3 regions of the Shewanella sedimentimangrovi genome follow, and region 3 is predicted to be linked to each of the others. Evidence: predicted binding sites of a transcription regulator. Region 3 holds the regulator's gene; each other region holds the start of a gene.
What was found. Region 3 encodes MetJ, which represses methionine synthesis genes. Its sites were predicted from a motif close to TAGACGTCTAGACGTCTA; they were not measured.
Positions count from the first base shown of each region.

Region 1 (7,317 bases), 2.0 Mb from region 3:
GCTTTTTCCAGCGAACTCAGGGCAAAGGCGTCCATGGCTTCACGGGTCAGGCCGAAATCATCGGCGGTCTTCTGGGCGAAGGTGCCCATGGCACCGCCTGTGTAGGCATCTTCCAGACCGTCGAGGAACATGTGATCCATCACCTTGCCATGGCCCATGCGCATACCGCCGCGGGCCTTGTCCAGCAGGTAAGGCGCCTGGCTCATGCTCTCCATACCACCGGCAATCACCACTTCGGCACTGCCGGCCTTGATGAGGTCATGGGCCAGCATCACGGTTTTCATGCCAGAGCCGCACACCTTGTTGACCGTGGTGGCACCTACTGACAGGGGCAGACCGGCACCCAGAGCGGCCTGACGGGCAGGCGCCTGACCAAGACCGGCCGGCAACACACAGCCCATCAGGAGTTCATCAACCTGCTCACCGGCAACGCCCGTGGCATCCAGCAGGCCCTTGACCGCAGTGGCTGCCAGTTTGGGCGATGGCACAGAGGCCAGACTGCCCTGAAAGCCACCCATGGCGGTACGTTTCGCCGCAACAATGACGATATCCTGATCAGTTACACTCATTTCACACTCCAGATTGACTAACCGGCGCCGGAGCTGGGTCCGGGCGTCGCAAACACACTGCCGCCAAGGGATGGCGGCCCAATATCTGCACTCTGACGTTTACGCGAACGTAAAGCAAGTAGTAATTGGTCTAATGAGCCGCATTTCTCAGGCTTATATTGTCACTCTGTATTTACAGTTTGCTTACAGCGAAGGCACCCCGGAGCGGGGCTTAAGGATGCGGGCGGCCCGGCAATCGGGCCGCCGCCGAAGGGGTAATATCAGACCTTGGATTCCCAGGGGGTCTTGGCACTCATATCGGACAAATCGTAGGGCGTTAGCTGATACACATAGTAATTGAGCCAGTTGCTCACCAGCAGGCTGCCATGGCTGTGCCAGCGGGCTACGGGCTCCTGCTCGGGATCGTCATTTCTGAAGTAATTCAGCGGCACGGACGGGTTGAGCCCAGCCAAAGTATCTCTTTGATATTCATCACCCAAAGTAGATTTTTGATATTCGGGATGACCAATCACGAACAGATTGCGATTGTCCTTGCTGAGCACCAGATAGGCCCCTGCCTCATCGGATTCGGCCAGCACGTTGAGCGCGGGATGGCGCTGCAGCTCGGCCAGGGGGATCTCGGCATAGCGGGAATGGGGTGCAAAGAACTCATCGTCAAAGCCCCGCAGCAGCGGAAAGTGTTGCAGGCTGCGACGATGGTTGAACACGCCGGAACGTTTGCTTGCCAATATCCGCCTTTCCACCCCGTAAAGGTGATACAGGCCGGCGTGGGCCGCCCAGCACAGGAACAGCACTGAGGTCACGTGTTGCTGGGACCAGTCGATGATTTCACGGATATGATCCCAATACTCCACCTCGGCAAAATCCAACTGCCCCAGGGGCGCCCCCGTGATGATAAGGCCATCGTAATTTTTGTGCCGCACCTGCTCGAAATCGCGGTAGAAGGTGTTCATATGATCCAGCGGCGTGTGCCTGGACTCGCGGTCGTGAATGCGCAGCAGCTCCACATCCACCTGCAGCGGCGTGTTGCCGAGCAGTCGCAGCAGCTGGGTCTCTGTCTCTATCTTGTTGGGCATCAGATTCAGGACCAAGACCTTCATCGGCCTGATGTCCTGGTGCGCCGCCCGGGTCTCGGACATGACGAAAATATTTTCCGACTCCAGTATCCCTGCCGCCGGCAGGTTATCGGGAATTTTTACCGGCATATTGCTGTGTGCCTCTTTCACCTAAAACCGGGGCCTTGGCCCCTCAATGCCACAATCATACACCAAGACATCTGGATGTCTATACCGCCAACCTGAATAGTATTCCGCTTTTTTGTCCCCAGTCGCCCTCCCGCCCCGGGCAATAAAAAAGGCGCCCGCAGGCGCCCTTTTCAGTCAGTGATTTGCTTAGAAGCTATAGCCAACGCTGACCATGTAGACCCAAGGATCGATGTCGGTGTTAACCTTGACCGCTTCACCGGCCAGCTTGAACTTCACGTCGGTATCAATCTTGGCGTACCACACGGAGGCGTTCAGCATCCACTTGTCGTTCAACTGGTAATCCAGACCGGCATGGGCGGCCCAGCCTAAAGAGGTGCTCAGGCTCAGATCTGTCAGGGCGCCATCCAGATCGTTGGTGAAATTGGTGTCATAGAAGTTGGTGTAGTTGATACCAAAACCCACGTAAGGACGGACATTGGACTTGGCGTTGCCAAAGTAGTACTGGGCCATCAGTGTGGGTGGCAGGTGTTTGGTTTCGGCTATCTTACCCAGGGCACCCAGGCTGACATCGTGGGAGAAAGGTGTGGCTGCCAGCAGCTCCACCGCCCAGTTGTCGGTCAGCATGTAACCAAAGTTCAAACCCAGCTGGGTGTTGTTGCTGACGCCAAATTCGGCCACACCGGCCACCACTGGGCTGGACTCATTGGGGGCCACGGTAGCAACACCGGCACGGACCAGGATATCTCCGGCCTGGTGGGCCATGGCAGGGGCAGCACTCAGCAGGGTGGCGGCGATAACAGCAGACAGGGTGCTCTTTTTCATCATCAATCTCCATTTGGCCACTTGGGCTTATTTATTGGGCGCCCGGGTTATTTTTGGGCTGATCCCGTTCGAATGACGGCTACCCTGCCAGACTGTTCGCATTTTTTTCTTGATCCAAATCAATTCAGGAACCGATACCCAGTTTGGGGTAATAAGCCCATGAATCAGATCACAAATTCAGCGGCTGAACTCGGCCGAAAACCGGCTGGCATACGGCATTTTCACGAAATCCTTGTCACAGTGAAAAGGCGTCCCTTGCCGCGGAACAATAGCCACAGAGGAATGTTGGAAGAACTTAATCAGCGGCCACAGAAAGGGCGCGCAGCAGGGGGTATTGCACAAGCCAGCGCTTGGCTTGCAGACGGGAGTGAAACAGCGCCAGGGGGCGCGCCGGATTGGGGCTGAGCCTGAGGTCAAACAGGGACTCAAGTCCAAAGGGAGCCGCCAGTTGCAGTCCTCCGGCCTCAAGCCGCACCCCTATGGCGGTTTCCTGCTCTGGCCAGCGGCCCATGGCCTCAAAAGTGGAGTGATAAGGCTCATCACCGCTTTTCAGGTGCATCCGGCCCTGATCTTTGACCGACCAGGGTAAGTCCGGCGAGAGTTGTAGGAGGCGTTGCTGCAATTGCAGCTCCAACTCAATGTCGCCGTCCGGGGTGTTGAAGTAGATAAGGTCAAGATCCGCCGGCACTGGGCTGACAAAACCGTGCAACTGGTCCCACACCAGATTGCGAATCGTGCCGGCCGCAAGATACCAGTCCCCGATGCCGGCATCAGCCATGACGGCCGCGGCATGCCTGAGGGCCCGCATCCGCAGCGGACAGTCGGCCACCAGGGTGAGCAGCCTTGCTTCAAGGCAAGTCGTGGACATGGAGACTAAAGCCCGGGTTCAGGGATTGGGCACGGCCCGCATGATGACTTCGGTGGTGTACTTGTCGTTGCTGATCACCGGGAAGCGATCATAGGTCTGGAACAGCACCCTGCCCTGATTTTTTATCATGGCCACCACGCCATAGTTGATGCTTTTATCGACGGTTTCCGCCGGCAATATGAATTTAAAGGGCACGGGCGCACGCACTATGTTGAAGCTCTTCTGGGCCACAATCACGCCGGGTGTGTCCAAATCTATGATGGCAATGGTGATATTGCTGTCCGGCGGCAACAACAGCTTCTCCAGATAGCCGGCGGCACCATTAACTATCACAGGCTTTGGCGGCTCAACGGTGACACAGCCCCCCAAGAACAACAATGCCAGGCCAAGCCACAGGGTTTGCAACAATTTCATTTACTTATCCTTTACCATTCGCATCAGTCCCTCCTGGGTTGCCGATGCCACCAATTCACCTTGGCGATTGAAAAAATGCCCTTTAACGAAGCCCCGGCCGCCGCTGGCATTGGGGCTGTCGATACTGTACAGCAACCACTGGCCAATATCGACCGGACGGTGGAACCACATGGCATGATCTATGGTGGCCATCCGCATCCCCGGGGTCAAAAAAGACACCCCGTGGGGTTGGGCGGCGGTCACCAGAAAATTGAAATCGGAGGCATAGGCCAGCAGGTAATCGTGCATGCAGCTGTCCTGGGGCAGGTCGCCGTTGGCCCTGAGCCACACGTAGCGGTTCGGTTCCCGTGATGCCGGTGCCACCGCGCTGTGGGGCGCCACCAGGCGCATCTCAATCGGTGCATCGGCCATGAATTTTTCCAGCATTTTGGCCGGCACCTTGTCCCTCAGGGTCATGGCCAGCTCCTGCTGATTCAGCAGCCCTTCGGGGCCGGGCACCTGGGGCATGGTCAGCTGGTGGGAAAACCCCTCTTCCGGGGTCTGGAACGAGCAGGTCATGTAGAAGATGGGCCTGCCCTTTTGCACCGCCTTGACCCGGCGGGCGCTGAAACTGCCGCCGTCGCGCATGATCTCCACGTCATAGACTATGGGCAGTTTCTCATCGCCGGCACGCAGGAAGTAGGAATGGAGCGAATGCACCTTGCGCTCGGGATCCACTGTCTGGCGGGCGGCGCTCAGGGCCTGGCCCATCACCTGACCGCCGAACACATGGCCAAAACCCAGATCCTGGCTCTGGCCCCGGTACAGGCCGATTTCCAGCTGTTCCAGGGACAACAAAGACACTAGGTCGTTCAATACCTGACTCATGGCAACTCACAGCTAAACCTTGGATTAACCAAGATTATCAGACATGAGCCCCCACTGACCAGAGGAGCGGAGCCGCGCTCCCACAGCCGTCAGTCAATGCTGACGCCCATTTCCCGGGCGGCACGGCGGGCCAGCGCCAGAGTCTGCTCCTCACCACTGCCGTGTTCCAGTACCGGATAGGCTCGGGTGATGTCGCCCCAACGTTGGGCGAGGATTTCCGGCGTGCGCTGCTCGGGCAGCAGATACAGATGGCGATATTCCGCCAGGCACAGTTCGCTGATACTGCCGCCTGCGGCCTGCAAGTGATGGCCGCTCGGCGCCTTGCAACCGAGCAGGAACAGCATGGCGGCGGTGCACAGCTCCTTGGGAAACAGCTCCTGCACCTGAGGCGCCAAATGACCGGCCGTCATTGAGGTAGCGGCGAGGGCGCAAAGGCTGTTGACATGGACATTGTGCTCGGCGCCCTCTTTGGCCAGACTGGCGGTCAGGCCCAGCAGCGCGGCCTTGGCGCTGCCATAGGCACACATATCGGGATCGCCGAAAAGCGCGGTGGCAGCGCTCATCATCAGTACCCGGCCATATTTGCGCGCCAACATGCCGGGCCAGAATGCCTGGGTCAGCAAAAAAGCGGCATCGAGATCCACCGCCATCTGAGCGCGCCAATCGGCCAGGGTCAGCTGACCAAAGGGTTTGGCAACACGAATGCCCGCGCTGTTGAGCAGGAGATCCACCGGGCCTTCTGCCAGCACCTCTTCGGCCATGGCAGCAACGGCCTGGCTGTCGGCCAGATCCAGGCTGATGCATCTGGGCTCACAGCCCAGGGTCGCCAATGACTGGCGCAAATAGGCCATGTTTTCGGCGGCGTCGGGTCTGTCAACCAACACCAGGGTCGCCCCCCGCTCCGCCAGCGCCAGCGTACAGGCCCGTCCCAGGTCACCCGCGGCACCGCTGATAAGTGCCCGCTGATTGTCAAAACGCATGAGTCTGCTCCTTCACTGGAATCCTCAAGCCAAATAAAGCACAGGCCCCCGGGTAAAACCTTGACACTGGTTACAAAATAACCATGAAGATACAGTGGCTTTATCAATAACAGATCCAGCTCACAAGGACGCCAAAACTTGTTATGCTAAGCGCCTTTAGCCATTAGATAAGGACATTCGCCCCGCGATGAATCCCTGGTTCCTGGCCATACGGCCCCGTACCCTGCCCGCCGCCATAGGTCCACTGTTGGTAGGCAACGCCCTGGCATTGGGGCTGGAGAGCTTTCATGTTGGCATAGCCATAGCGTCCCTTGTCTGCGCCCTGCTGCTGCAGGTGGCGGTGAATTTGGCCAACGATTATTTCGATTTCAAACACGGCATAGACACCGAAGACAGACTCGGACCGGTGCGGGTCAGCCAAAGTGGCCTGATAGCGCCCCACAAGGTGCGCCTGGCCATGATAGCCAGCCTGCTGGCTGCACTGGCGGTCGGCGGAATCCTGATTTGGCACGGTGGCCTGCCCATAGCCTTGCTGGCGGCGGCTTCCATACTGGCAGCCCTGGGCTACAGCGGCGGCCCCTACCCGTTGGCATCACACGGTCTGGGGGAAGTGGCAGCGCTGGTGTTTTTCGGATGGGTGGCCGTGGTGGGCAGTTATTTTCTGCAGGCCGGACACACCAGCCTGGATGCCTGGTTACTGGGCACTGCCATAGGGGCACTCAATGCCGCCATCATGCTGGTCAACAACACCCGTGACATGGTCACAGACGAGCGGGCCGGCAAGCGCACCCTGGCGGTGCGTCTGGGTGAGGCCCAGGCAAAAGTCCTGTATCAGGCCCTGCTGTACCTGCCCTTTGGCATCATAATCGGTGGTTTCCTGATGGGGCTGTTACCGGGCTGGCCGGTGTTTCTCGCCGGCTTGTCGCTCATCATAGCCCGCCGTCTGGCGCGGGAATTTGCCGAGCTGAGCGGCGCTGCCCTCAATCCGCTGCTGGGGCGCACCGCCCGCCTGACGCTGATTTTCAGTCTGCTGTTTTGCGCAGGTTTACTGATAGTGCTCGCCAAGGGCTGATTAAGCAGGGCAACACAAAAAAGGCTTCCCCGGGGGAAGCCTTTTTTCTTGTTCAACCTTTTTGCCGTCAGAGTTTTACCAACTCACGCTTGGGGCTGCTCCAGTTGAGGTGATATTTCTCCCCCGCCGGGGTATCGGTGCGCTCAAAGCTGTGGGCACCGAAGTAATCCCGCTGGCCCTGCAACAGGTTCGCCGGCAAGGTTTCACAGCGGTAGCCATCGTAATAGGCCAGTGCCGAGGTGATGCAGGGTGCCGGTACTCCGGCGAGCACGGCACCGGACACCAGGCGACGCCAGGCCTGTTGCGACTGGTTCAGTGCCGAGGCAAAACGCTCATCCAGCAGCAGATTGCTCAGCTGCGGCTCGGCCTCAAAGGCCGACATGATGGATTGCAGGAAGGTGGCGCGTATGATGCAGCCGGCGCGCCAGATGCTGGCGATGGCGCGGAAATCCAGGGTCCAGCCCTGCTCTTTGGCGTGCATGGCCATCAACTGGAAGCCCTGGGCGTAACAGCAAATCTT
Region 1 covers NZ_CP071502.1:1,408,345-1,415,661, reverse strand. The annotation lists gene JYB85_RS05945 (thiolase family protein) at 1-569, opposite strand, end outside; gene metA (homoserine O-acetyltransferase MetA) at 830-1,774, opposite strand; gene ompW (outer membrane protein OmpW) at 1,961-2,599, opposite strand; gene JYB85_RS05930 (nucleotidyltransferase family protein) at 2,892-3,464, opposite strand; gene JYB85_RS05925 (YbaY family lipoprotein) at 3,483-3,878, opposite strand; gene tesB (acyl-CoA thioesterase II) at 3,879-4,745, opposite strand; gene JYB85_RS05915 (SDR family NAD(P)-dependent oxidoreductase) at 4,835-5,725, opposite strand; gene JYB85_RS05910 (1,4-dihydroxy-2-naphthoate polyprenyltransferase) at 5,913-6,797, shown strand; gene gndA (NADP-dependent phosphogluconate dehydrogenase) at 6,865-7,317, opposite strand, start outside.
Region 1: metA (homoserine O-acetyltransferase MetA) is a predicted target of MetJ. The motif match lies at 1,839-1,856, and genes of this name have one in related genera.

Region 2 (7,317 bases), 360 kb from region 3:
GGGACGCATCGGCAATATAGATGGCGCCGTGGGGGTAGTGGGGCGCAATTTTGACCGCGGTGTGGATCCTGGAGCAGGTGGCACCGCCGATGATGGCGGGCAGGCTCAGGCCCTCGCGCTCGAAGGCTTTGACGTTGTGCACCATCTCATCCAGGCTGGGGGTGATAAGGCCGGACATGCCGATAATATCGACCCGCTCGCGCTTGGCCACCTCGATGATTTTTTCCACCGGCACCATGACCCCGAGGTCAATCACCTCGTAGCCGTTACAGGCCAGCACCACGCCGACTATGTTCTTGCCTATGTCGTGCACATCGCCCTTGACCGTCACCATCAGCACCTTGCCGTTGCTCTGGCCCTCGATTTTTTCCGCCTCGATATAGGGGTTGAGGTAGGCCACGGCCTTTTTCATCACCCGGGCGGACTTGACCACCTGGGGCAGGAACATTTTGCCGGCACCAAACAGATCGCCGACCACGTTCATGCCGTCCATCAGCGGCCCTTCGATCACATCCAGGGGCCGGCTCGCCTGCAAGCGCGCCTCTTCGGTGTCGGTGTCGATAAATTCGGTGATGCCCTTCACCAGGGCATGCTCCAGGCGCTTGTTCACCGGCCAGCTGCGCCATTCAAGATCTTCCTTCTTTTGGGCGCCGCCACCGTCACCGCGGAAGCGGTCGGCGATTTCCAAAAGCTGCTCGGTATTGCTGGAGCCCGGCACCTTGCAGGGCAGGTTCAGCACCACGGCCTCCACCCGCTCACGCAGCTCGGGGTCAATATCGTCGTAAATCGCCAGCTGACCGGCGTTGACTATGCCCATGTCCATGCCGGCCTTGATGGCGTGGTACAGGAACACCGCGTGTATGGCCTCGCGCACCGGGTTGTTGCCGCGGAACGAGAAGGACACGTTGGACACGCCGCCGGAAATCATCGCGTGTGGCAGTTGGGATTTGATGTCCTTGATGGCGCCGATGAAGTCTACCGCGTAGTTGTCATGCTCCTCAATGCCGGTGGCAATGGCGAAGATATTGGGGTCGAAGATGATGTCTTCCGGGGCAAAGCCCACCTGCTCCATCAGGATGCGGTAGGCGCGGCTGCAGATTTCCGTCTTGCGGGCGCGGGTGTCGGCCTGGCCCTGCTCATCGAAGGCCATGATGATGGCGGCGGCGCCGTAGCGCTTCACCAAGGTGGCCTGCTCGATAAACTTTTCTTCCCCCTCCTTGAGGGAGATGGAGTTGACTATACACTTGCCCTGGACACACTTGAGGCCGGCCTCGATCACCTCCCACTTGGAGGAGTCGATCATCACAGGCACCCGGCTGATGTCGGGCTCGGAGGCGATAAGGTTGAGGAATTTCTGCATGATCTCGACGCCGTCGAGCATGCCCTCATCCATGTTGATGTCGATGATCTGGGCGCCGTTTTCCACCTGCTCCCGGGCTACGTCGAGGGCGGTTTCGAATTTGCCTTCCTTGATAAGCTTGAGGAATTTGGCCGAGCCTGTGACGTTGGTGCGCTCGCCCACGTTCACAAACAGGGAGTCGGCGTCTATGGTCAGGGGCTCCAGGCCCGCCAGACGACAGGCCACCGGCAGCTCCGGCAGTGGTCGGGGAGCGTGTTTGATCACCGCCTCACGGATCACCCGGATATGCTCCGGGGTGGTGCCGCAGCAGCCGCCCACAATGTTGAGCATGCCGTCTTTGGCCCACTGGCCTATGATGTCGGCCATTTCTTCCGGGGTTTCATCGTAGCCGCCGAACTCGTTCGGCAGACCGGCATTGGGGTGGGCCGAGACAAAGGTTTCGCTGATGCGGGCCAGCTCCTGCACATAGGGCCGCAGCTCCTTGGGGCCCAGGGCGCAGTTCAGGCCTATGCTGATGGGCTTGATATGGCGCAGCGAGTTGTAAAAGGCTTCAGTGGTTTGGCCGGTCAGGGTGCGACCTGAGGCATCTGTGATTGTGCCCGAAATCATCACCGGCCAGCGCTGGCCCAAATCGTCAAACACGGACTCGATGGCAAACAGTGCCGCCTTGGCGTTCAGGGTATCGAAAATGGTTTCCACCAGTATGATGTCGGCACCGCCCTCCAGCAGGGCTGTGGTGGACTCGCGGTAGGCCACTACCAAATCATCAAAGTGAATATTGCGATAACCGGGATCGTTCACATCCGGGCTGATGGAGCAGGTGCGGTTGGTGGGACCAAGCACCCCGGCCACAAAACGTGGGCTGCCGGTTTGGGCGGCCACCTCATCGGCCACCTCGCGGGCGATGCGGGCTCCGACCCGGTTGATTTCGGCGGCCAGACTTTCCATGCCATAGTCGGCCATGGCGATAGTGGTGGCGTTGAAGGTGTTGGTTTCTATGATGTCGGCGCCGGCCAGCAGGTAGTCGCGGTGGATCTGCCTGATGATCCCGGGCTGGGTCAGCACCAGCAGATCATTGTTGCCCTTGACGTCGCTGGGCCAGTCTTTGAAACGCTCGCCCCGGTAGTCGGCTTCCTCCAGTGCGTAGCCCTGGATCATGGTACCCATGGCGCCATCGAGCAGCAAAATGCGCTCCTTGAGCAGTGCCCTGAGTTGAAGCTCCAAGTGGCCGGGTGTTGCGGAAGTCGCCATAGCTGATACCTGTATACTGGGCCGTCGTTCGCAAACGTTCGCAAAAAACGCGGCTGAAAATTTTGGACATATAAACGTATAGACGTCCATAATATGCGAAACCGACGCCCAAGGGCAAGGCCGCTGGCTGCATTAGCCGGGGTTGCCGCGCTTTAAGTCGAACCAAGCTCAAATCGATTTAAGCTCAAATCGATCTAAGCCCAAGTCTATGCCAGATTGGCCCACCTGGGCAGGCACAAACCTGCTGTCCTCTCCGGTGGAAAATAAAAGGAATGCCATGTCAGAGCCAATAGCCGAGAAACAGACCCTGTACCTATTGCGCCACGGCGAATGCGAAGGCGGCGCCATATTGCGCGGCCATAGCGACGTGGCCCTCACTGCCAAGGGTTGGCAGCAAATGCGCACCGCGGCGGCAAAAGTGCCAGAGGTGGCCGAGGTTATCAGCTCGCCCCTGCGCCGCTGCCGTGAATTTGCGAAGACGCATGCGGCCGAGCGCGGCCGCACCTTGACCCTGGACAGTGCCTGGCGGGAGCTGGGCTTTGGTGCCTGGGACGGTCAGCCCCTGGCCGAGCTGTGGCAACAGCAGGCCATCGGGGACTGGTGGCAGGATCCCTGGACCCACACTCCGCCCGGGGGTGAACCCTTGGTAGAGTTCGAAGCGCGCCTCGACGCCGCGCTCGTGGCCTTGCTGGCACGCTGCCCCGGGACTGCCCTTATCGTCTGCCACGGCGGGGTGATCACCCATTTGCTGCGCCGGGCCCTGGGCCTGGGGCCCGAGGCCAGCTTTTACCGGCGCTTGCTGTTGCCGCCGGCGGCGCTGGTGCAGCTGGACTTTTATCCTCAAAGCGCTGCCTATAACAGCGGAAGTATCAGCCATGACAGCCAAAGCGGAAAGGACGAGCTTGAAAACTGGTTGCCGTCGGTTAACTGGCCGTCGGGATTGTGATTTTTTATAAACAGCCACAGGCGCGCCTTGCCAGTGTCAACAAAAGTCGGATAATGATCAGCTCGCGAAACAGCTGTGGCTGTCGATCTGCAGGTGCCGGGGACTTAGGTCAACCCGGCCGAACAGGGAACCGGGATAAGCCCGGACTGTGCCCGCAACTGTGTGAAGGCCATGCCTTCGAGTCAGGATACCTGCCTGTGGATTGTGTTTTTTGGTCTTAAACCCGGGCGGGTTACCCGGTGGAGCCTGAGTAAATGCTACCCTTTTTCGGCCCTCGTGGGTCAAGACTCTGTTTTCCTTGCCTTTTGAGGGGCGAGCGATGACGCCTGCGCTCAAGGTCGACGGCCTCTGTTGGCACCCCAAGGGCAATCAGGTGCTCGATGATGTCAGTTTTGAACTGGCGTCAGGGCAGATGCTGGGCCTTATCGGCCCCAATGGCGCCGGTAAATCCAGCCTGCTGCGCTGTCTCTACCGCTATCTCAGGCCCGACTCGGGGCGCATCTGTCTTGAGGGGCAAGACATCAGCCAGGTCTCAAGGCGCGACTTTGCCCGCAGCGTGGCCGTGGTGCAGCAGGACACGCCGCACTTTTTCGATCTCAGTACCCGGGCCCAGGTGGCCATGGGGCTTATTCCACACAAGGGTTGGTTCGAACAGGACAGGGCAGCCGACGGCGAGCGGGTGGATGCGGCGCTGGCTCAGGTGGGACTCAGTGACAAGGCCGACACTCCCTTTGAGCAGCTGTCCGGCGGCGAGAAGCAGCGGGCGCTCATTGCCCGCGCCATAGTCCAGCGACCCAAGCTGCTGCTGCTCGATGAACCCACCAACCATTTGGATGTGCGCTATCAGATCCAGATTTTGGAGTTGGTGCGCTCCCTTGGGATCAGCGTCATCTGCTCCATCCACGATCTCAACCTCGCCAGCGCCCTGTGTGACAGCCTGTTGCTGCTGGAGCGGGGCCGTACCGTCGCCTGGGGCACACCGGAAGAGGTGCTGACCGAGGCCCGTCTCGCCGCCGTGTTCGGCGTCTGTTGCAGCGTCTCGCCCCATCCCCAGCACGGTAAGCCGCAGCTGCAGTATTTTTACGGCTACCGCGATCAAGGGAGGCGCAACTAGATGCAAGGTTTCCTCAGGCTGCGTCTGGCCAAATGGCTGACCCGACCGCTCGGGCGGGAGGATTATCTGCTGCTGGCGCTGTTGCTGCTGGCCGGGCTGACGCCGCTCGCCGCCAGCGCCTTTGGCGCCGCCAACATAGACTGGTTGCAGGTGGCGAGTGTCTACTGGCACAAGCTGCTGGGGCTGCCACCGCCCCAGGATGTGCCCTTTGTGAACCAGCGGATTTTGCTGGAGCTTAGGCTGCCGCGGGTAATGCTGGCCTTTATCTGCGGTGCCGGTTTGGCCCTCTCCGGCTGGGTGCTGCAAACCGTGACCCGCAATCCGCTGGCGGATCCTTTCCTGTTCGGCATCAGTTCCGGCGCGTCCCTCGGCGCCATTGTCGCCCTGACCGTTAGCAGTGCCCTGTTTGGCAGTGCCATGCTGTGGCTGACCTTGCCACTGGGGGCCTTTGTCGGCGCCACCCTGTCGGTGGCTCTGGTGTTGGCCCTGTGTGGCATTGGGCTGCAAAGCCAGGTGGAGCGTATGTTGCTCGCCGGGGTGGCCACCTCGTTTTTATTTGGCGCCATGGGCAGCTTGCTGCTGTATTTCTCCACCCCCGAGGCCACTGCCTCTGTGCTGTTCTGGACCCTGGGCAGCTTCGCCCGCGCCAATTGGACCATGCTCTGGCAGCCGCTGCTGGTGTTTGTTCTGTTTGGCCTGGCACTGTTTGCCGGGCGGCGGCGGGTGCAGGCGCTGGCGGCGGGGGATGAGACGGCCCACGCCCTGGGGGTGGATGTGGCCCGGCTGCGGCTCGGCAGTTTGCTGGCCTGCTCGCTGATGACCGCCACCCTGGTGGCCAGTTGCGGCGGCATAGGCTTTGTTGGCTTGATGGTGCCGCATCTGGTGCGGCAGTTGTTTCCCGGCCGCACCCTATTGCTGCTGACCGCCTTGGTGGGGGGCCTGTTTATGGTGTGGGTCGATGTGCTGGCTCGCTGCCTGCTGCCGATGCAGGAGCTGCCGGTGGGTATCATCACGGCTGTCATCGGCAGCGGTTTCTTCCTGTTGCTGCTTTCTCGGCGCAGGCAGGGTTAATTCAATTCGGACAGGATGCAAGATGTTTACTATCGAGGCGGTCAGCGACCAATTTGACCAGCAGATCCAGCAACGTATCGACGACAAGACCAAGCCCCTTGGGGCCCTGGGGCGGCTGGAGTCCCTGGCGCTGACCATTGCCAGGGTGCAGGGCAAGGAGACACTGGAGATAACCCGGCCCACCATGCTGGTGTTTGCCGGCGATCACGGCATCGCCGCCGCCGGGGTGTCCATTGCGCCGAGCGAAGTGACGGCGCAGATGCTGCTGAACTTTGCCCGTGGCGGAGCCGCCATCAATGTCTTTTGCCGCCAGCTGGGCTGGGAGCTGGAGCTGATTGATTGTGGCATTTTGCAGCCCCTGGAGGGACTGAAGCCCAGTGACGGCGGCAAGGAGATAGTCAACTGCCGTCTGGGGGCGGGCACCAACCCCATACATCGGCAGGCGGCCATGACCCTGGGCGCCGTGCATCAGGGCTTTGAGCTGGCCAAGGGGCGGGTGGTTCATCACCACAGCCTGGGTTGCAACCTGCTGGGGCTGGGGGACATGGGCATAGGCAACAGCAGCAGCGCAGCAGCGTTGATGGCCGCCATGCTGGGGTTGGAGGCCGGTGATTGTGTCGGCCGCGGCACCGGCATAGATGCCGCCACCCTCAAGCGCAAAACCATGCTGGTGGAGCAGGCTTTGGTACAGCATCACGATGAGCTGACCGATACCTATAATAAACTGGCCTGCCTTGGCGGCTTTGAGATAGTGCAGATGACAGGCGCCATCCTGGCGGCGGCCGAGCGGCGCATGCTGGTGCTCATTGACGGCTTTATTGCCACCGCCGCGGCCCTGTGTGCCGTGGATCTGATGCCCGCCTGCCGCGATTACCTGGTGTTTGCCCATGCGTCGGCGGAGCGTGGCCATCAGCGGATGCTGCAACATCTGGGGGCCGAGCCGCTGCTGGATCTTGGCATGCGCCTGGGGGAAGGCTCAGGGGCCGCGCTGGCGCTGCCTCTGGTGCAGGCCGCGGTGAATTTTTATAACGATATGGCCAGCTTTGCCGAGGCCGGTGTCAACAAGGTGGTTTAGGAGCGCGTTATCTATCATGGGCGGATTCAAGCAAGAGCTGGAGTTGTTCCTTATTGCCGTGAGTTTCTTTACCCGCATTCCGGTGCCGCTGCGGCTGGAGATGAGCCCGGAGCGGCTTAACCGTGCCAGTCGCTATTTCGGCCTGGTGGGCACCCTGGTGGGCCTGGTGTCGGCGGCGGTGTTCTACCTGGTGCAATGGCTGCTGCCTGCCTCGGTGGCGGTGATATTGGCCATGTTGACCTCTGTACTGCTGACCGGCGGCTTCCACGAGGACGGTCTGGCGGACACCGCCGATGGTTTCGGTGGCGGCTGGAGCGCCGAAGAAAAGCTGAACATTATGAAGGACAGCCGCATCGGCAGTTACGGCGCCATGGCCCTGGTGCTGGCGCTGCTGCTGAAGTTTCAACTGTTGGCGGAACTTGCGCTTTACTCCCCCGCCAGCGCCGCCTCGGCCCTGGTGCTGGGCCATACCCTCAGCCGGGTGATGGCCGCCAGTATCA
Region 2 covers NZ_CP071502.1:3,253,402-3,260,718, reverse strand. The annotation lists gene metH (methionine synthase) at 1-2,611, opposite strand, end outside; gene JYB85_RS14405 (histidine phosphatase family protein) at 2,889-3,557, shown strand; cobalamin riboswitch at 3,632-3,770, shown strand; gene JYB85_RS14400 (ABC transporter ATP-binding protein) at 3,877-4,671, shown strand; gene JYB85_RS14395 (FecCD family ABC transporter permease) at 4,672-5,742, shown strand; gene cobT (nicotinate-nucleotide--dimethylbenzimidazole phosphoribosyltransferase) at 5,765-6,817, shown strand; gene JYB85_RS14385 (adenosylcobinamide-GDP ribazoletransferase) at 6,834-7,317, shown strand, end outside.
Region 2: metH (methionine synthase) is a predicted target of MetJ. The motif match lies at 2,683-2,700, and genes of this name have one in related genera.

Region 3 (7,317 bases):
GCAATCATGGTTTCAAAATCCATCAGCACCAACATCAGGTTCATCGGATAATCCATATGGCCGCGAAAGCCCCAACTCACCAGGGTCTTGCCTTCGGCCGTCGCGTCAGTGGTCATAAAGGCCAGATCTGTGGCCTCAAAGGGGGTTAAGAATCTCAGCTCATAGTCGATGCGTTTGTTCGGCACCATGGCCGTAATTTCCTGCTCACCACGGCCCACATCCGGGTTGTCACTGTCCCAGGCCGAGACAAAGCCCACTGTGCCATCCGTACCGCGAAAACTCAGTCTCGCCTTGGGATCCATCTTGGCCCACTTGCTATAGTTATTCTGATTTTTCAGATATTTGACATAGTCATAAACCTCAACAACCGGCTTATCTATGACGATGGACGTGGTCACTGCGTACTCTTTTCTGATAAAGAGTGCCGCCACCAGGGGGATGGCGCACAGCAGCAGTAAAAACAGCAGGATTTTTTTCAGCATGGTAGCTCCGTTATGGGTTGCCGATTGCCAAAGTGGTTGCAGCGACGAAATTGGATTTTGCTGAAAAAGTATAGCCATTTTTCAAGCAGTTACCAATTAAGCATCCAGGCGCTTGATCCCCAGAGCCTCTTCCTCGGCCAGGCGTTGCAAGCAGGTCTGGCACAAACAGGCATCCCGGCGCTTTGGCAGCGCCCTGGGCACCTTGGCGTTCAGGCACCAACATTGGTCAATGCTTTGGCCTTGGGTCAGGGCACAGAGATTGGATTGACCACACAAGGGGCAAAGGGTCTCGCGCATCAGGATCGACCCATGCACCAGAGGCGCCACAACAGGCCGAACAGCGACAGCAGGCCATAACAGCCGCAACTTATCCAGAGGAACATGCCCAGCAGGGTTTCTGTGGTAAATGACATCAGATAGAGGCTGGACATTAACATCAGCGACAGGAGTAACTTACTGATGTCCAGCGGTAATTTTTCCATATGAAATTCGTGTACGCTCTGCTCATCCATGGCTTGGCTTCCTTTTTGATCCGGCATTCCCCCCACGGTCGGAATCAAACCTGACTGCAGAGGGCCGTTACACAGCCTAGCCCATGGTCGCCAAAAACAAAAGGCCCCCGTATGGGAGCCCTGCTGCCGTTACCCCTGCTGGGGTCTGACCCCAAGGGTATGGCAGATGGCGTAGGTGAGTTCGGCGCGGTTAAGGGTGTAAAAGTGGAAGTCCTTAACCCCTTCCCGCGACAGCACCTTGACCATGTCTATGGCCACGTTGGCCCCCACCAGCTGGCGGGTACCGGCGTCATCCTCCAGCCCCTCGAACTGCTTGTGCAACCAGGCGGGAATCGACACATTGGTCATGGCCGCGAAGCGTTTGAGCTGCACAAAGTTGGTCACCGGCAGTATTCCGGGCACGATTTCCACATCTATGCCGGCGGCGACGCAGCGGTCGCGGAATCTCAGGTAAGACTCCACATCGAAAAAGAATTGGGTAATGGCCCGGTTGGCACCGGCATCGATTTTGCGCTTGAGGTTAATCAGGTCCGCCTGGGCATTGGCGGCCTCGGGATGCACCTCGGGATAAGCGGCCACGGAAATATCGAAGTCGGCGACGCTGCGCAGCAAACGCACCAGATCCGCGGCAAAGCGGGTTGGCCTGGGGCTGCCGGCGGGCAGATCGCCCCGCAGCGCCACTATGTTTCGGATACCGCTGTTCCAATAGGTCTTGGCCAGCCCCAGCAGCTCCTCATCGCTGGCATCCACCAGGGTCAGGTGTGGTGCCGCTATCAGGTCCGTCTCGCGCTGGATGCGCTCAATCACCCCATGGGTGCGGTCACGGACCCCGGAATTGGCGCCATAGGTCACGGAAACAAACTTGGGCTTGAGCGGTTCCAAACGGCGAATGGAGCTCCACAGCAGCTTTTCCATTTCGGGGGTGGCAGGAGGAAAGAATTCGAATGACACATTAATCTCGCCATTGAGCTCAGCCAGACTCTGGTTCAGGGAGTGAGAATGTTGTGCGTGATGAAAAGCCATTAAATATTCCTCGACTGCTAAAATGGACGTTCGGGCGTTTGGACGTCTATACGTCCACATACTAGAGCAATCTCAATTCAAGTCAAGCGTAAAAAACGCCAATTTGCCCATCCTAAAAACAAAAGGGACGCCAATGCGTCCCTTATCACCCACAGCCAAGCTTATTCCTGTAACAGCTCGTGGCAGATCTGCGCCAGATCCGACTGCACCGCCGCCGCTGTTACCTCACGGCCGGCACCGGGTCCGCGGATGATCAGCGGATTGCCCTGATAGAAGGCGCTGCGGATCACAAACACATTGTCACCCGGTGTCAGGTTGGCCCAGGGGTGGTCCGGCTCAACCCAGCTCAGTCCCACCTTGGCACTCACGCGCCCGCCGGCCCTGTCCAGCGCCGCCACATAGCGCAGCACCTTGCCCTCATCCCGGGCGGCATTGAGGGCAGCCAGCATGGGGGCATCCAGCTCGCTGATCCGCCCGAGGAAGTCGGACAGCGGCAAGGCGGCCAGCGCCTCTGGCACCGGCGATGTCACCTCTATATCGTCCAGCTCCAGCTCCAGGCCTATCTCACGGGCCAAGATCAACAGCTTGCGCTGCATGTCGCGGCCAGAGAGATCGTCCCTGGGATCGGGCTCTGTGATACCGAGTCCCTTGGCCTCCAGTACCAGTTCGGAGAAGGGGCGGCTGCCGTCATAGTGTTCGAACAACCAGCACAGGGTGCCGGAGAACACACCGCCGACCGCCTCCACTGTGTCGCCACTGTTGTGCAAATCGTTGAGCGCATGTTGCACCGGCAATCCCGCACCGCAGCTGGCGTTATAGCGCCAGTAAAGCCTGCGGTTACCGAGCTGTTGTTTCAGTTCACGGTAGAAAGGCAGCGGGCCTGAGCCGGCCAGCTTATTGGCGCTGACCAGATGAATGCCGCGGGCAAACAGCTCTGGATATTGCAGCGTCAATGCGGCACTGGCGCTGATATCCAGGGCCACCAGCTCGTCGCATTCCAGGGCCTCCAGCTGTTGAAACAGGCTTGGGTAGTCCCATTCGTGCGCTTCTACCGCGAAACGATCGCGCCAGTTGCCGGCATCTATGCCCTGACCATCAATCAGTGCCTTGCCGGAACTGACCAAACCCAGCAGCTCAATACTGGCCTCCAATTCCCGCCCCAAAGAAGTGGCGGCGCGGCGAAACAGATCCAGCCAGGCTTCGCCTATGTTGCCAACCCCAAGCAGCACCACGCCGATGCGTTTGCGCGGCCCGGCGCAGCGTCTGTGCACCTTCTGGGTCAACAGGGTCACCTGATTCTTGGGCACCAGGGTCACCAGGCTGAGACCGTCCTGATACAGGGGCCTGGCCTCACGACTGAGCAAACGGGCAAAGCCGCGGCGATATAAGTGGGCATCGGCGCTGACCAGGGCCACCAGTCCGAGATCCGTGGCGACGCTGATGTCACTGATCTCCAGCTCCGGCGCCAGGGCATTGAGCTGGTTCAGGGCCTGGCGTTGCAGCTCGGGCATATAGGCCAGTTCCAATCGGCCATTGGCTGCGGGCCACCAGGCCAGCGGAGCCACACCGGCTTCTGCCAGCTGGCTCAGCAGGGTGTCGCAGTCACCGCCCAGGGTCAGGCTGAAACAGGCCACCTCGTTAAGGTTGGTCACCACGGGGGCGCTGGCGCGGGAGCTTGAGGGCGCCACCAGGGTAAAGGCGGTGTGTGGCGCATAGCTTGAGCGCACCGCCATGCTGACCCGGGTGTCAAACAGGGGTTGCAGGGTACGGGAATGGAGCACGGGCGAACCCAGACGGGCCAGGCGGTCGGCCTCGGCCAGTGACATGCTGGCCAGCAACTTGGCGTCATTGATCTTGTTGGGATCGGCGTTAAACACCCCTTCCACATCGGTCCAGATGGTGACCCGGTCGATATCGGCCAGGCTGGCAATCAAGGTCGCGCTGAAATCCGAGCCGTTGCGGCCCAGCAGCAGGGTATCGCCGCGGCTGTTGGCGCAGATAAAGCCGGTGATCACCAAGCGCTCGTCCGGATGTTCGGCCAGCAGCGCCTGCACCTTGGCACGGGACTCGGCGGTGCGAATCTGTGGCACAGCGCCCTCATCGGCCACCAGTATACTGCAGGCATCCACGTGGCTTGCCGCCACGCCGGATTCACGCAGCAGCGCCGCCATCAAACGAGCCGACCAGCGCTCGCCGAAACTGACCACCTGATTCACCTGATAGTCGTTGCGTTCACCAAGGGCCAGCAGGGTCTGCAACTGGGCCTTGTCCGTGGCCAGGCGCTCACGCAGGTGGCGGGCCTGTTCGGCACTGAGCAACTGCTCAATCAGTTGTTGCTGATAGCCCATCAGCTGCTGCAACTCTTCCTGCCACAGGGCACCTTTGTCGCTCAGCTCCAGCAGACGATAGAGAAAATTGGTGCTCTTGCCGGCGGCCGACACCACCACCAGATCGTCACTGCGCCCCTGGGTCAGCAGTATATGGGCCACCCGACGATAACAGTCCGCATCCGCCAGGCTGGAGCCACCGAATTTATGTAAATGACATCGTGCCACATCAGGCTCCTATTGCTTGCAGGCCGCCACGGCGGCGAGTCCGGCCTCTATGTCGGCCAGCAAATCTTCCACATCTTCAATCCCCACCGACAAACGCAGCAGGGTGTCACTGATCCCGGCCTCGGCGCGGGCATCGCTGTCCATGGCCCTGTGGGTCATGGTGGCGGGCACTGCCACCAGGCTCTCTACCCCACCGAGACTTTCGGCGATGCTGAAAAACTGCAGCGCCCCGAGAAAGGCCACCAGCTCTTCCTGGCCACCTTCAAGCTCAAAACTCAGCATAGCGCCAAAGCCCTGTTGTTGCCGGGCGGCAATCTCGTGCCTAGGGTGATCCTTGAGCCCGGGGTAATACACCTTGCGCACCAGCTCGCTGGCAGCCAAACGGGCCACTATGCGCTCGGCGTTTGCCTGGTGCTGCCGCACCCGCACCGCCAGGGTGCGCACCCCGCGCAGGGTCAGGTAGCTGTCAAAGGCGCCGCCTGTGAGTCCCAGGGTATTGGACCACCAATGCAGGCGTTCCCCCAGCTCGGCATCGCGACACACCACGGCGCCACCGACCACATCGCTGTGGCCATTGATGTACTTGGTGGTGGAGTGCACCACTATGTCGGCCCCCAGCAACAAGGGTTGCTGCAATATGGGCGAGAGGAAGGTGTTGTCCACCACCACCTTGGCGCCCACCTTGTGGGCGGCATCGGCAATGGCGGCTATGTCCACTACCCGCAAAAGCGGATTGGAGGGAGTCTCCAGCCATACCATGGCCGGTCCTTGGGCCAGGGCCGCATCCAGCGCCGCCGTATCCGATTGATCGACCACCAGCAGGCGGAACTGGCCTTTCTTCGCCAGGTTGGTGAACAGGCGATAGCTGCCGCCGTAGCAGTCATGGGGTACCACCAATAAATCATCGGCTCCGAGCAGACTGGTCACCAGGGTGATGGCTGCCATACCGGTGCAGGTAATGATACCGCTGCTGCCATGCTCCAATTGGGCCAGGGCCTCTCCAAGTTGGGAGCGGGTGGGATTACCCGAACGGCTGTAGTCGAATGCCCGTGGCTGGGTGTGACCGTCAAAACTGTAATTGGTCGACAGGTAGATGGGCGGTACCACGGCACCATGCTGGCTGTCACTCTCAATGCCCTGACGTACGGCTATGGTTGCGGCTCGACGCTCTGTCATACTCGGATCCTCAAAATACGCTTGCGCATCACAATGGATGTCTGGACGTCTAAATTAACTCAGCAATTATACCGAGGTCAATAGGCATCCAGACTTTTAGACGTCTATACTTGTTGGCGAGAGCCCACAGATGGGGCGTTTTAGCAGCAATTATTTGACTGTAGTTTGTAAGGGTTTAAAATCGGCACCGAATTTCGGATATCACAGGTGAGTCAATGACTGAATGGAATGGCGAATACATCAGCCCCTATGCTGAGCACGGAAAGAAGAATGAGCAGGTTAAAAAGATTACCGTTTCCATTCCTTTGAAAGTGTTGAAAGTATTGACCGATGAGCGCACCCGTCGCCAGGTCGGCAACCTGCGTCATGCAACCAACAGTGAATTGCTGTGTGAGGCCTTTTTACATGCCTACACGGGCCAACCGCTGCCCAATGATGACGACCTGTCAAAAGACAAACCCGACAGCATCCCCGCCGAAGCCAAGCGCCTGATGGATGAGATGGGAATCGAATGGGAAGACATGGAGTAAACTCCTGTCAATGAAAGATAAACACACAAGGATCGCTCGGCGATCCTTGTGTGTTTTTGGCCCCGGAGTACTTTGATGGATCCTGTTACCTGGTTGTTGGCCCTGCTGATCATCTTCAGTGGCGCCCTGATCCAAAGTCTGATTGGCTTTGGTCTGGCTGTAGTAGCCAGTCCGCTGTTGTATCTGCTGGAGCCGCGACTGGTGCCGGCCCCTGTGATAGTCATGGGCTTCTCCATTGCCCTGCTGACCCTGGTGCGGGAGCGCGGTCAACTGGAGTTCAAGGGTCTGCAATATGCCCTGCTGGGACGGGTTCCCGGCGGCCTGCTGGGTGCCACCCTGTTACTCCTGGCTCCACAGGATGTACTGGGGCTGGCCATAGCCGCCATTGTGGCCATCGCCGTATTGCTCAGCCTTAAACGCTTCGAACTGCCGGTGAACCGCCTGACCCTGTTCGCGGCCGGTACCCTGTCCGGGGTATTCGGCACCATAGCCGCCATTGGCGGCCCGCCGATGGCGCTGTTGCTGGCGGGCAAGGATCCCGGTAAATTCCGGGCGGCACTGTCGGCCTTTTTTATCTTCAGCTCCCTGATTGCTTTGGTGATTCTGGCCTTGGCAGGCTTGCTGAGCACTGAGCACTTGTGGTGGTCGCTGCAACTGCTGCCCGGTGTCATTTTGGCCTACCTGCTGGCCGGGAAAATGATCCACAGGGTTGATAAAAATAAAACCAGGGTGATGACCCTGGTTTTATGTTCCTTAAGCGCCCTGCTGCTGACCTTTAAGTCGCTGGCCAGCCTGCTTGGTTAGAAGTGATAGGAGGTTTGCAGTGCCGCGCCGTAGGCATTGTCATTGCCGAACATACCGCTGAGATCCAGCTTAAAACTCTTGCCTATGGCAAAACCGGTGCCGAGGGAATAAAGATTGGCGGTCACATCATTCAGATCGTGGCGGTAGCCCAGCCGTAACGCCAACCAGTCCATGGCCTGGTATTCACCGCCCACACGCCAATACTGGGTACCCTCCATGTCGACAAACTTTTCAT
Region 3 covers NZ_CP071502.1:3,614,699-3,622,015, forward strand. The annotation lists gene JYB85_RS16115 (SRPBCC family protein) at 1-482, opposite strand, end outside; gene JYB85_RS16120 (cysteine-rich CWC family protein) at 579-779, opposite strand; gene JYB85_RS16125 (hypothetical protein) at 779-994, opposite strand; gene metF (methylenetetrahydrofolate reductase) at 1,124-2,017, opposite strand; gene JYB85_RS16135 (bifunctional aspartate kinase/homoserine dehydrogenase II) at 2,179-4,572, opposite strand; gene metB (cystathionine gamma-synthase) at 4,582-5,748, opposite strand; gene metJ (met regulon transcriptional regulator MetJ) at 5,964-6,278, shown strand; gene JYB85_RS16150 (sulfite exporter TauE/SafE family protein) at 6,354-7,082, shown strand; gene JYB85_RS16155 (conjugal transfer protein TraF) at 7,079-7,317, opposite strand, start outside.